Regions from separate parts of the Streptomyces sp. NPDC044002 genome, predicted to be linked through region 2. Evidence: riboswitches for the same ligand, from Rfam matches in the RefSeq annotation. Region 2 holds a riboswitch; the other holds the start of a gene.

Region 1 (6,801 bases), on a different contig from region 2:
CTTCGGCCGCCTCGCCCAGCGCCACCCGCAGACCGGCGGCCCCTACGTGTACGTGCGCGCCGCCTTCGGCGACTTCGCCGGCTTCCTCGCCGCGTACAGCTACTGGATGACCGCCTGGGTCTCGAACGCCGCGCTCGCCGTGGCCTCCGTCGGCTACCTCGCGGTGCTGTTCCCGGCCGTCGGCGAGCACCGGTGGTCCATGTGCCTGGCCGCCCTGGCCGTGCAGTGGCTGCCCGCCCTCTCCAACCTGGCCGGCACCCGGTACGTCGGCGCCGTCCAGGTCGTCGCGACCGTCCTGAAGCTGGTCCCGCTGCTGCTCGTGGCCGTGGGCGGACTGTTCTTCTTCGACCCGGCGAACCTCGGGCCCTTCCAGGCGAACGACCAGAGCCCGGTGGGGGCGGTCTCCGCCTCCGCCGCGATCCTGCTCTTCAGCTACATCGGCGTCGAGTCCGCCGCCGTCAGCGCGGGCGAGGTCCGCGACCCGGCGCGCAACGTGGGCCGGGCCACCGTACTCGGCACCATCGGCGCCGCCACCGTCTACCTGCTCGGCACCCTGTCCGTCTTCGGCCTGGTCGCCCACGACAAGCTGGTCTCCTCCCAGGCCCCCTTCACGGACGCCGTGAACGTGATGTTCGGCGGCAGCTGGGGCGGCACCCTCGTCGCCTGCGCCGCCGTGGTCTCGATGCTCGGCGCCCTCAACGGATGGACCCTGCTCAGCGCGCAGACCCCGTACGCGGCCGCCAAGGACGGGCTCTTCCCGAAGGCCTTCGAGAAGAAGCAGCGCGGTGTCCCCGTCGTCGGCGTCGTCGTCACCGTCGTCCTGGCCTCCGCCCTCACCGTCTACAACTACACGGCGGGCTCGGCGGCGGTCTTCGAGTCGCTCGTCCTGATCACGACCTTCACCGCGACCGTCCCCTACCTGCTCTCCACCGCGGCCCAGCTGTACTTCCTGGCCTCGGGCCAGGGCGAGCGGGTCCGGCGCGGGCAGCTGGTCCGCGACGCCGTCCTCGCCGGAGCGGCCTTCGCCTTCTCGATGTGGCTGGTCGCGGGCTCCGGCTACGCGGCCGTCTACCAGGGCGTGCTCTTCCTCTTCGCGGGCGTCCTCGTCTACGCGCTGATGGCCGCCCGCAAGCGCCGCGCGGCCGGTACGGCCGCGGAGTAATTTGGAAGAAAGACCGGCCAGGGGGGCTCCGAGGGGTCGCCATGTCCGCGATCAGCAACACCATCGACATCGACCGCAGGCCCGAGGACGTCTTCGCCTACGTGACGGACCCCACGCACCTGCCCGAGTGGCAGGACAGCGCCGTGGCCGCCGTCCCCATGGGAGACCTGCCCGTGCACGTCGGTTCCAGGGTCGCCATCACCAGGCAGTTCGGCAAGCGGAGGATCCCCACCACCATGGAGTTCACCGAGCTCGACCCGCCGCGGAGCTGGCACATCCACGGCGTCGACGGCCCGGTCCGGCCCGACGTGCACGGCAGGATCGAGCCCCTCGACAACGGGACGCGCTCCCGCGTGACCCTGTCGGTCGACTTCGAGGGCCGCGGCCTGGGCCGGGGACTGGTCCCCCTGGTGGTGAAGCCCAGACTCCGCAAGGAGATGCCGCGCAGCGAGGAGAAGCTCAAGCACCTCCTGGAGCACTGACCGCCCCGCCCGGGCGGGGAGGAACGCGGAGGCCCGCGCCGTGACGGCGCGGGCCTCTCGTGTGTCCGGAACCGGGACCGGATCAGTCCAGGTAGTCGCGCAGGACCTGCGAACGCGACGGGTGGCGCAGCTTCGACATGGTCTTGGACTCGATCTGGCGGATGCGCTCACGGGTGACCCCGTACACGCGGCCGATCTCGTCCAGCGTCTTCGGCTGGCCGTCGTTGAGGCCGTAACGCATGGAGACCACGCCCGCCTCACGCTCGGAGAGCGTCCCCAGGATGGACTGGAGCTGCTCCTGGAGGAACGTGAAGGACACGGCGTCGGCCGGCACGACCGCCTCGGAGTCCTCGATGAGGTCACCGAACTCGCTGTCGCCCTCCTCACCCAGCGGGGTGTGCAGGGAGATCGGCTCGCGGCCGTACTTCTGGACCTCGATGACCTTCTCGGGGGTCATGTCGAGTTCCTTGCCCAGCTCCTCCGGGGTGGGCTCGCGGCCCAGGTCCTGGAGCATCTGGCGCTGCACACGGGCGAGCTTGTTGATGATCTCGACCATGTGGACGGGGATGCGGATGGTGCGCGACTGGTCGGCCATGGCACGCGTGATCGCCTGCCGGATCCACCAGGTCGCGTACGTGGAGAACTTGAAGCCCTTGGTGTAGTCGAACTTCTCCACCGCGCGGATCAGACCGACGTTGCCCTCCTGGATCAGGTCCAGGAAGAGCATGCCGCGGCCCGTGTAGCGCTTGGCCAGCGAGACCACGAGGCGGAGGTTGGCCTCCAGCAGGTGGTTCTTGGCCCGGCGGCCGTCCTCGACGAGGATCTCCAGCTCGCGCTTGAACGCGGGCTTGTGGTCCTCCTCCTCTTCGAGCTTGTACTCGGAGAACAGGCCCGCCTCGATGCGCTTGGCGAGCTCGACCTCCTGCTCGGCGTTGAGGAGCGGCACCTTGCCGATCAGCTTCAGGTAGTCCTTGACCGGGTCGGCGGTGGCACCGGCCACCATGACCGTCTGCGCCGGGGCGTCGTCCTCGTCCTCGTCGGACAGCACGAAGCCTTGGCCGCCCGCCTTGGGCGCCTCCTCCTCGGTGTCTTCCGCCAGGTCCTCGACGGCCCAGTCCTCGCCCTCGACGGCCGGGTTCTCGGCGTCGTCGGCGTCCTTGGCACCGGCCTTCTTCGAGGCGGCGGTCTTCTTGGTGGCCGTGGCCTTCTTGGCGGCGGCCTTCTTGACCACGCGCTTCTTCGGCTCGGCGGCGGCCTCGGCCGACACCTCCTCCGACGCGGCGGCCGACGGAGCGGATATCGCCGCGGCGGCGGCCGGGGCGGGAGCGGTGGCGGAGGCCTTGCGCGCGCCGATGGGGCGCGGCGGGGCGACGGCCTTCTTCGTGACGGTGCGGGCCGGGGCGGCAGCTGCCTTGCGGGGCTTCTTGGCAGCAGCCTTCGTGGCGGGGGCGGCGCTGACGTGGAGGGCGACGCCTTCCTCGTCCAGGACCTGGTTCAGGCTGCGCAGGACCCGCTTCCACTGGTCCACCGGGATGCGGCCGGCCTCGAAGGCCTGGCGGACATCGTCACCGTTGATGTGACCCTGCTCGCGGCCGCGCTCGACGAGCGCGACCAGGGCCTCGGATTCGGCGATCTCCGGAGGGAACGTACGGGACGGGCTGAGCGACACAAGGAGCCTCTCGTTGCGAACAGATAGGGAGTGGGCGGGACATCATCGCGCGGACTCGGGAAACAGACCCAAGCGGGTCTGTATTCCGGGGCCGCGCGAGGACACCTGTCGGTTCATCGCCCGCCCGAGTCGATTCGTTACGCGCTGAATTGAGTGACCTGCGCCACGCTGTGGCCGTGCAACCGATCCGGCGTGGATCCGTCCGCACCCCGGGTCACTCCTTCTTGCGGGCCTCGATCAGGAAACGGGCGGTGTGCGCGACGAAGGGACCCTCGCGCTCGATCCGTTCGTGGAGCTCGCGCAGCCGCTCCCGGTAGTGGCCGACCGTGAAGCCGGGAACCATCCAGATCACCTTCCTCAGGAAGTAGATCACGGCACCGATGTCGTGGAACTCCGTACGCAGCCTCCCCCGGACTCCGTCCGGGGGGACCCCCAGGAGCGCAGATCGGTGATCTCCAGTCCGGCCCGCCCGGCGTCGGCGACCGCGTCGTCGGGGTGGCGGGCCCGCCGGACCTCCTCCGGTTGCGGGCCGAGGAAGTACTCGACGAGCTCGAAGGCGACGAGATGGACGAAAGTGCGCGTCATGTCTCGATCGTCCCAGTTCGGGCCCCGGTCATCCACCGGATACGTCGACTACAGTGGGCCCCGGGCCGTGACTGGCGTTCGGGTGGATCACCACCGGGGAGCGGCCCGGCGTACACCTCCACGGTACGTACGTCGTCTGCCGCGCGCCTGGGCGAACCGCGATCAGCGAACCGCGATCCGCAGCGACGTTCAGGAGACCCCGTGACGACTGCCCCCACCGCCACCGCCCAGCTCATGGACGGCACCGCCCTCGCCCGCCGCGTGTCTGAGCGGACCGCCGCCCTCGCGGCGAAGATCACCGAGCGCACCGGCACCGCGCCCTGCCTCGCCACCGTCCTCGTCGGCGAGGACCCCGCTTCCGTGACCTACGTCAAGATGAAGCAGAACCGCTGCGCCAAGGCCGGGATCACCTCCCGCCACGTGGAGCTGCCGGCCGAGACCACCACCGAGGAGCTCGTCGCCGCGATCACCGCCCTCTCCGAGGACCCCGAGATCAGCGGCATCCTGCTCCAGCACCCCGTCCCGCACCACATCGACGAGCGCGCCGCCTTCGAGGCCATCGCCCCCGGCAAGGACGTCGACGGCGTCACCATGCACTCCTTCGCCGCCATGGGCTTCGGCCTGCCCGGCTTCGTCTCCTGCACCCCCGGCGGCATCATGCGCCTGCTGGAGGAGTACGACGTGGACCTCACCGGCAAGCACGCCGTCGTCGTCGGCCGCAGCGCGATCCTGGGCAAGCCCGCCGGGATGCTGCTGCTGGAGAAGAACGCCACCGTCACCTACTGCCACTCCCGCACCCAGGACCTGCCCTCGATCGTCCGCCAGGCGGACGTCCTGGTCGCCGCCGTCGGCAAGGCCGAGTTCATCCGGGGCGAGGACATCAAGCCCGGCGCGGTCGTCCTGGACGCCGGCTACAACGAGGGCAACGTCGGCGACGTCCACTTCGAGTCGGCCGCCGCCCGCGCCTCCCTCATCACCCCGGTGCCCGGCGGCGTCGGCCCGATGACCATCGCGGTCCTGCTGGAGCAGACCGTCCAGGCCGCCGCGGCCCAGGCCGGACTGGACCTCGCGGAGCTCTGAGGCGATCATCTTGTGGCGCGGCCCCGCGTGACGGCCGCGCCACAAGCTTGGGGGACTCGGATGGACCTGTTCACACCGCTCGGCCTGCCGGGAGGCACCACCCTTCCCAACCGTCTCGCCAAGGCCGCCATGGAGGAGAGCTTCGCCGCCCAGCCCGGCCAGCTCCCCGACGCGCGCATGGAACGGCTGTACGCCCGCTGGGCGCGCGGCGGCGCGGGACTGGTCATCACCGGCAACGTGATGGTCGACCGGCGCGCCCTGACCTCCCCGGGCACCGTCGTCCTCGACGAACACTCCCCGCTGGAGCCCTTCCGCCGCTGGGCCGCCGCCGCGACCTCCGGCGACGCCCGGGTCTGGATGCAGATCAACCACCCCGGCCGCCAGGTCGGCTCCGACATGCCCGGCACCGCCTGGGCACCCTCCGCCGTCCCCATCAGCCTCGGCAAGCACACCAAGCGCTTCGCCCACCCCACCGCCATGACCGGGGCGGACATAGAGGCGACGATCGCCCGCTTCGCCCTCACCGCCGACCGGGCCGAGGAAGCGGGCTTCCACGGCGTGCAGGTCCACGCCGCGCACGGCTACCTGCTCAGCCAGTTCCTCTCCCCGCTCGTCAACCGGCGCACCGACCGCTGGGGCGGCAGCCTGGACAACCGCGTACGGATGCTCACCGACACCGTCGCCGCCGTCCGGGCCCGGGTCTCGGCCGGCTTCGCGATCGGCGTGAAGCTGAACGCCGCCGACTTCCAGCGCGGCGGCTTCGACAGCGAGGAGGCCGCCCAGGTCATCAAGGCCCTCGACGGCCTCGGCGTGGACCTGGTCGAGCTGTCCGGCGGCACCGTCGAGAGCCCCGCCAGCATGGGCCACACCACCGACCAGCGGACCCTGGAGCGGGAGGCCTACTTCCTCTCCCTCGCGGAGCGCCTGCTGGAGACCGCGACCGTGCCGCTGATGCTGACCGGCGGCATCACCCGCCGGGCCACCGCCGAGAAGGCCCTGGCCCGCGGCGTCGCCGTCGTCGGGATGGCCTCCGCCCTGGCCCTGCACCCCGACCTGCCCGAGCGCTGGCGCGCCGGCGAGGACGTACGGGTGGACGTGCCCCGGCTCGGCTGGCGGGACCGGAGCCTGGCAGCCGCCGGCACGCTGGCCCTCGTACGCTTCCAGCTGGACCGGCTCGCCCAGGGCCTGGAACCCCGCAGCCGCGTCTCACCGCGCTGGATCTTCACCGCCGACAGCCTCCGGCACCGCCGCAGGGTCCGCGCGTACGGCGCCTGGCTCGCCCGCGAGCCGTCCTCCGATACCCGCGGGACGGCTTCCTAGGGCCCCCTACGCGGCCTCCCGGCCGACCGGCAGGCCCCGGCGGGCCGCCTCCACGATCGGCGAGCCGCGGAACTCCCGGGCGAGCGCGGCCAGCGGCTGGCCGTCGAGGCGGTACGGGGCGGGTTCCGCGGAGCCCGCGCCCGGGGCGCCCGACCGTTCGGCCGCCGCCCGCGCCCGGCAGGCGGCGGCGAGCATGGCCGCGTCCGCCACCACGGCCGCGCCCGCCTCGGTCAGGCCCTGGCGGCGGGCGGCCCCGTACGCGGCCGTCCGCACGGCGGGGTCGAACCAGCTCGCCAGGGCCAGCAGCCCGTCGTCGATCACCGACTCGCGGTGGATCAGCCGGATCCCGACCGGCGACCACCAGGTCAGCGGCACCGTCGCCACCCCGGCGTGGGCGAACCCGTGCAGGGCCTTCCACAGCGGGCGCAGCCTCCGGTACTGGCTGAAGTCCCGCCAGGCCGCCGAGCCGCCGACCATCGGGACGATGAACCCGGTGCCCACCA
Region 2 (6,801 bases):
CGATCACGCCGGACCAGGCGGCCGAGCGGATCGCGCTGGTGGCGGAACGGCAGTCCTCCCTCGTGCGGCGCCTGCTGCCCCTGGTCTTCGTGGTGCTGGACGAGAGCTGCCTGCGCAGGCCGATCGGCGGATCCGCCGTCATGGACGCGCAGTTGGAGCGGCTGACCGAGTTCGCGGACCTGCCGAACACCGTGCTCCAGGTCGCGCCGTTCGACATGGGGGAGCGGCGGCCGTTTGACCTGCCGGTGACCGTCCTCACCCAGCCGGACCGCACGCTTATGTCGTATGCCGAGTCCGCCCAACGGGGCTATCTTGAGCGGGAAAGCACTGCGGTGCTGCCGATCTTGACGGCCTATCATCAGCTCCAGGCAGAGGCGCTGTCCCAGGCGGCTTCCGTGGCCATGATCAGCACGTTGCGAAAGGGCACCCCGTGACGACCTCGACCGAATCCCCTCGTTGGTTCACGTCCTCCTACAGCAACAACGGCGGCCAGTGCGTGGAAGTCGCCCTCAACCTGCCCGGCACCGTCCCCGTCCGGGACTCGAAGACCCCCGGCGGCCCGGTGCTGAACTTCCAGGCCCCGGCATTCGCCACGTTCGTGGCGGGTATCAAGGCACCGTGACGACCTCCAACGACGCACCCCGCTGGCGCAAGTCCTCCTACAGCGCCAACGGCGGTGACTGCGTCGAGGTCGCCACCAACCTGCCTGGCATCGTCCCCGTCCGGGACTCGAAGACCCCCGGCGGCCCGGTACTGGAGCTCAGCGCCCCGGCGTTCGCGGCGTTCCTGGACGGGGTCAAGGCGGCCGGCTAGGCCTCCGGTTCGCCAAAGCGGGACAGGGCCAGGGAGCCGGCCACCGCCACCGCGAAGCCGGCCACCGCCAGCCAGGTCAGGCCCTCGCGGGTGCGGTCGCCGAGCCAGGCCACGCCCACCGCCGCCGGGCCGATCGTCTCGCCCAGGACCAGGCCCGCCGTCGCCGCCGTCACCGAGCCGCGCTGCAGGGCGGAGGTGAGCAGCAGGAACGCCGCCGCCCCGCCCAGCAGTAGCGCGTACAGCGCCGGGTTGCGCAGCTCCCTCAGCGAGACGGAGTCGACGAGGCGGACGGCCACCTCCACCACCCCGAAGCCCGTCCCCGCCGCCAGCCCCAGCACCAGCGCGCGCGAGCCGTCCGGCAGCCGCCCCGCCGCCGCGCCGACGAGCAGCACCAACCCCACCACCGCGAGCAGACCCCACGCCAGCGCGAGCGACCCGGTTCCCGAGCCCTCCTCGCCGGAGGCCAGCCCGAGCATCAGCAGCCCCGCGCACACCACCCCCACCGCACCCCATTCCAGCCGCGACAGCCGCACCCGCAGCAGCCGGGCGGCGACCACCGCCGTCACCGCCAGGCTCGCGGCCAGCGCGGCCCCCACCACGTAGATCGGGACGTGCCGCAGGGCGATGATCTGGAGCACGAAACCGACCGCGTCCAGCCCGAGCCCCGCCAGGTACCGCCACTGCCGCACCGCCCTCAGGAACAGCGCCGCGTCCACCCCCGAAGCATCGCCCGGCCCCGCCGCGGCCCGGGCCGCCACGGCCTGGAGCACGGTCGCCGTACCGAAACAGACCGCCGCACCCAGCGCGCAAACCATCCCAATCAGCACGAAGCGACTGTAAGTCACCCGTCGTGACAAGGGTGTGACGACGGCCGGATTCCATCCCCCCGCGCCCCCGCTCTAGGGTGCAGGCCATGGATACCGGCAACACGACCAGACGACGCATGCGCTCCGGCGCGGTCGCCCTCGGCGGCATGGGCCTGCTCGCCGCCACCCTGGTGGCGTGCGGGAGCAGCGACGAGCCCGACAAGCGCTGCGCCTCCCGCTCGACGCTGGACCACCTGAACATGAAGGAGTGCAAGAGCGGCGGCACCGGCTCGTACTACTACGGCGGCAGGGTCAGCAACGGCAAGGTGACCGGCGGCAGCTTCGACAAGTCGGCCGTCACCCGCGGCGGCATCGGCGGCCACAGCAGCTCCGGCTCCTCCGGCGGCTGAGCGCACATGCAGCGGCACACCATCGAACCGCGCCCCGACTGGCAGAAGACCGTCGAGGAGCAGGGGCTGATCTACCCCCTCACCCGCTACCCCGACGACTCCCTGCGCCCCTACTGGGACGAGAGCGCGTACTACTCCTTCTCGCTCCCCGAGGTCGAGGCGCTGGAGGAGGTCGTCGAGGAGCTGCACGCCATGTGCCTGGCCGCGGCCGCGCACATCGTCGACAACGACCGCTTCGAGGACCTCGGCATCACCGACGCGAAGCTGGCCGCGCGGATCGCCGAGTCCTGGCGCCGGCGCGCCGAACAGCCCTCCCTCTACGGCCGGTTCGACCTGCGCTACGACGGCGCCGGCGAGCCCGCCAAGCTGCTGGAGTACAACGCCGACACGCCCACCTCCCTGGTGGAGGCCGCGAGCCCGCAGTGGTTCTGGATGGAGGAACGCTTCCCCGGCGCCGACCAGTGGAACTCCCTCCACGAGCGGCTCGTCGAGGCCTGGCGCCGCCAGGCCGAGCTGCTGCCGCCCGGCCCGGTGCACTTCGCGCACTCCGAGACCGACGAGCTCGGCGAGGACCTGATGACGGTCGCCTACCTCCAGGAGACCGCCGAGCAGGCCGGACTGGAGACGCACGCGCTGTCGGTGGAGACGATCGGCTGGGACAGCCTCTCGGGCCGGTTCGTGGACGAGAAGCTCCGCTTCATCCGCAGCTGCTTCAAGCTCTACCCGTGGGAGTGGCTGGCCACCGACGAGTTCGGCCCGCAGGTGCTGGGCACCTACGACCACGGCGGCGGCTCGGGCACCACCGCCTGGATCGAGCCGCTGTGGAAGATGCTCCTCGCGAACAAGGCGCTGCTGGCGATCCTGTGGGAGCTCTTCCCCGAGCACCCCAACCTGCTGCCCGCCTACCTCGACGGTCCCCGCGAGCTGGCCGACACCGGCGGGTACGTGGCCAAGCCGCTGCTGGGCCGCGAGGGCGCCGGGGTCACGCTGCACGAGGCGGGCGAGGGCGGCGAGCCCTTCGTCCCGGCCGAGGGGGAGACGTACGTCTTCCAGGCGCTGGCCCCGCTGCCCGACTTCGACGGCAACCGCGTGGTGCTCGGGGCATGGGTCGTCGAGGAGGAGGCGGCGGGGCTGGGCATCCGGGAGTCGGCGGGGCCGGTCACGGACGAGTACGCCCGCTTCCTGCCCCACGTCATCCTGTAGAGCCGAGCGGTCCGCCGTCGGAGCCGACCGGGCCGCCGTCCGAGCTGTCGTAGCACCACTTGTCGAAGGCGGCCTGGGCGCCGGCCGTCCAGCCGTTCCAGTAGGACTCGGAGCGCTGCTTGCTCTTGTCCGGCTGGGCCGGTTCGTCGCAGTCCGTGCGGGCCGCCTTGCGGCCGGCCCACAGGCCCTCCCGGTAACCCTTGTCGTAGTCCTTCTTGTTGACGCCGGTCCCGGGCTTCTGGCCGGTCGCGTCCGTGCAGTTCTTGAAGGGGAAGTTCTGGCCCTCCTTGGCCGCCAGGACGACGTAGTCGGCGTTCTTCGGCCGTTCCACCCGGAACGTGCCGTCGGCGTTGATGGTCAGGGGCACGGTGGTCTGGCCGTCGTTGAGGTTGCGCGGGGCGGTGAAGCCCTCGCCGGTGATGACGACCCCCTCGCCCGTCGGGTTCTTGGTGACGGTGCAGCTGGTGGCGGGCACCGCCGTCGGCGCGGCCGCCGCGGCCGGTACGGCGAGGGCGGCGCCGCCGAGGGCGACGGAGGACGCCAGGGCGGCGCACAGCAGGGTGTGTCGGTTGCGTCGGTGCATGGGGGGACTCCCATCGGAGGGTCGGCCCGGGAAGACCGGGGACGCGCACCCGTACGGGTCCTCCCATCGTCCGGCGGCCCCCTCCCCGTGTCCACCGCAGCGGCGGGCACGGCCGGGAAGCGGCCGCACCCGCCTCCGGGACCGCTACGCGGAGAGGACCGACCGCAGCTGGTCGAGCCCCCAGTCCAGGTCCTCCTTGGAGATCACCAGCGGCGGCGCGATCCGGATCGTCGACCCGTGGGTGTCCTTCACCAGGACGCCGAGCTCCATCAGCTTCTCGGAGACCTCGCGGCCCGTCCCGAGCGCCGGGGCGACGTCCACGCCCGCCCACAGCCCGCGCCCGCGCACGGCGGTCACCGCGCCGCCGCCGACCAGCAGGTTCAGCTCCCGGTGCAGGTGGTCGCCGAGTTCCGCGGCCCGCTGCTGGTACTCGCCGGTGCGCAGCATCGCGATCACCTCCAGCGCGACGGCGCAGGCGAGCGGGTTCCCGCCGAAGGTGGAGCCGTGCTCGCCGGGGCGGAACACCCCGAGCACGTCCCGGTCGGCGACCACGGCCGACACGGGCACGACCCCGCCGCCGAGCGCCTTGCCGAGGATGTACACGTCGGGCACGACGCCCTCGTGCTCGCACGCGAAGGTCCGGCCGGTGCGGCCCAGGCCCGACTGGATCTCGTCCGCCATGAACAGCACGTTCCGCCGGCGCGTCAGTTCCCGTACGCCCGCCAGGTATCCGGCCGGCGGGACGAGCACCCCGGCCTCTCCCTGGACGGGCTCCAGCAGCACGGCCACGGTGTTGGCGGTGACGGCGGCGTCGAGGGCGGTCAGGTCCCCGTACGGGACGATCTCGAAGCCGGGCGTGTAGGGGCCGTAGTGGTCGCGGGCCTCGTGGTCGGTGGAGAAGGACACGATGGTCGTCGTACGGCCGTGGAAGTTGTTCGCGGCGACGACGATCTTGGCCTGGCCGTCCGGGACGCCCTTGACCTCGTACCCCCACTTGCGGGCCGTCTTGACCGCCGTCTCCACCGCCTCCGCGCCCGTGTTCATGGGCAGCACCATCTCCTTGCCGCACAGCGCCGCGAGTTCGGTGCAGAAGTCGGCGAAGCGGTCGTGGTGGAAGGCGCGGGAGGTGAGGGTGACCCGCTCCAGCTGCGCGCGTGCGGCGTCGATCAGCCTGCGGTTGCCGTGGCCGAAGTTGAGCGCCGAGTACCCGGCGAGCATGTCGAGGTACCGGCGGCCCTCCACGTCGGTCATCCACGCCCCTTCCGCCGACGCGACGACGACCGGCAGGGGGTGGTAGTTGTGCGCGCTGTGTTCGTCGGCGGAGCGGATGGCATCAGCAGTTCTCGACACGGGGTCTCCGATCGTCCGTCTGGCTGGTGGCGCGGGTGACGTGGGTGACGTCATTTGTATCGTCGCTCGGATCGTGGAACCGGAAACCTCCCCGGTGCCGCGCCCGCTATGGTGTTCGGTACGCACGGCGACTGGCGTACGGAGAACCAACTCCGGGGGAGTCGTGCGCGCACGACCGCACACAGGGCCGCTCGCCTGGGCCTCGCGGGGACGAGATCCGATCATCGACCCCGGAGGAGCCGCGATGACCGCGCACCACCGCCAGCCCGCCCTGTACGCCACCGACCCCGAGCTCGCCTCGCTCGTGACCGCCGAGGAGACCCTCCAGGCGGAGACCCTGCGGCTGATCCCCAGCGAGAACTACGTCTCCGCGGCCGTGCTGGAGGCCTCCGGCACCGTCCTGCAGAACAAGTACAGCGAGGGCTACCCGGGCCGCCGCTACTACGAGGGCCAGCAGAACATCGACCGCGTCGAGGCCCTCGCGATCGAGCGGGCCAAGGGCCTGTTCGGGGTGGACCACGCCAACGTCCAGCCGTACTCCGGCTCCCCGGCCAACCTGGCCGTCTACCTGGCCTTCGCCAAGCCCGGCGACACGGTGATGGGCATGGCCCTGCCGATGGGCGGGCACCTGACGCACGGCTGGGGCGTCTCGGCCACGGGCTCCTGGTTCCGCGGCGTCCAGTACGGGGTCCAGCCCGACACCGGCCTCATCGACTACGACGCGGTGCGGGCGCTGGCCCTGGCCGAACGCCCGAAGATCATCTTCTGTGGCGGCACGGCCCTGCCCCGCACCATCGACTTCGAGGCCTTCGCCTCCATCGCCGAGGAGGCCGGCTCGGTCCTCGTCGCGGACGTGGCCCACATCGCCGGCCTGATCGCGGGCGGGGCCCACCCCTCCCCGGCGGGCCACGTGGACGTGATCTCCACGACCACCCACAAGACCCTGCGCGGCCCGCGCGGCGCGATGCTGATGTGCAAGGAGGAGCACGCGAAGGCCATCGACAAGGCGGTCTTCCCGGGCCTCCAGGGCGGCCCGCACAACCAGACGACGGCGGGCATCGCGGTGGCCCTCCACGAGGCCGCGCAGCCGTCCTTCGTCTCGTACGCGCACGCGGTCGTGGCCAACGCGAAGGCGCTGGCCGCGGCGCTGCTGGAGCGGGGCTTCGACCTGGTCTCGGGCGGCACGGACAACCACCTGATCCTGATGGACCTCACCTCGCGGGACGTCCCGGGCAAGGTCGCGGCGAAGGCGCTGGACCGGGCGGGGATCGTGGTCAACTACAACACGGTGCCGTTCGACCCGCGCAAGCCGTTCGACCCGTCGGGGATCCGCATCGGCACGCCGTCGCTGACCTCGCGCGGGCTGGGCGTCGCCCACATGCCGGTGGTCGCGGACTGGATCTCCCGCGCGGTGGACGCCGCCGCCAAGGCCGACGAGGCGGCCCTCGCCGTGATCCGCTCCGAGGTCGCGGACCTGATGGCCGCCTTCCCCGCGCCGGGGCTCCCGCTGGCCTGACGGACCCCGTCCGGCGGGGCCGGTGGGTCGGGTGCGGGTGGGTGGGCCGCTGCGCGGTGCGGGTCCCCTACCCGCCCTTCCACCGTTCCCAGGGGCTCCGCCCCTGACCCCGTTGCGCTC

What was found. A riboswitch is a leader RNA that binds a small molecule or an ion and turns the genes downstream of it on or off. The one in region 2 is predicted to bind ZMP and ZTP.
Region 1: it holds a riboswitch for ZMP and ZTP, as region 2 does, so the genes downstream of both, AC07A6_RS27160 (bifunctional 5,10-methylenetetrahydrofolate dehydrogenase/5,10-methenyltetrahydrofolate cyclohydrolase) here and AC07A6_RS28365 (serine hydroxymethyltransferase) in region 2, are expected to answer to the same signal.

What each region holds. Positions count from the first base shown of each region.
Region 1 covers NZ_JBWKEZ010000042.1:13,566-20,366, forward strand. The annotation lists gene AC07A6_RS27140 (amino acid permease) at 1-1,162, shown strand, start outside; gene AC07A6_RS27145 (SRPBCC family protein) at 1,204-1,644, shown strand; gene AC07A6_RS27150 (RNA polymerase sigma factor) at 1,727-3,313, opposite strand; partial or broken gene AC07A6_RS27155 (SAM-dependent methyltransferase) at 3,528-3,868, opposite strand; ZMP/ZTP riboswitch at 3,956-4,058, shown strand; gene AC07A6_RS27160 (bifunctional 5,10-methylenetetrahydrofolate dehydrogenase/5,10-methenyltetrahydrofolate cyclohydrolase) at 4,133-4,978, shown strand; gene AC07A6_RS27165 (NADH:flavin oxidoreductase/NADH oxidase family protein) at 5,039-6,298, shown strand; gene AC07A6_RS27170 (DUF6545 domain-containing protein) at 6,305-6,801, opposite strand, start outside.
Region 2 covers NZ_JBWKEZ010000045.1:26,918-33,718, forward strand. The annotation lists gene AC07A6_RS28325 (helix-turn-helix domain-containing protein) at 1-434, shown strand, start outside; gene AC07A6_RS28330 (DUF397 domain-containing protein) at 431-622, shown strand; gene AC07A6_RS28335 (DUF397 domain-containing protein) at 619-813, shown strand; gene AC07A6_RS28340 (DMT family protein) at 810-1,628, opposite strand; gene AC07A6_RS28345 (hypothetical protein) at 1,727-2,029, shown strand; gene AC07A6_RS28350 (glutathionylspermidine synthase family protein) at 2,036-3,232, shown strand; gene AC07A6_RS28355 (hypothetical protein) at 3,222-3,815, opposite strand; gene rocD (ornithine--oxo-acid transaminase) at 3,960-5,165, opposite strand; ZMP/ZTP riboswitch at 5,283-5,373, shown strand; gene AC07A6_RS28365 (serine hydroxymethyltransferase) at 5,410-6,681, shown strand.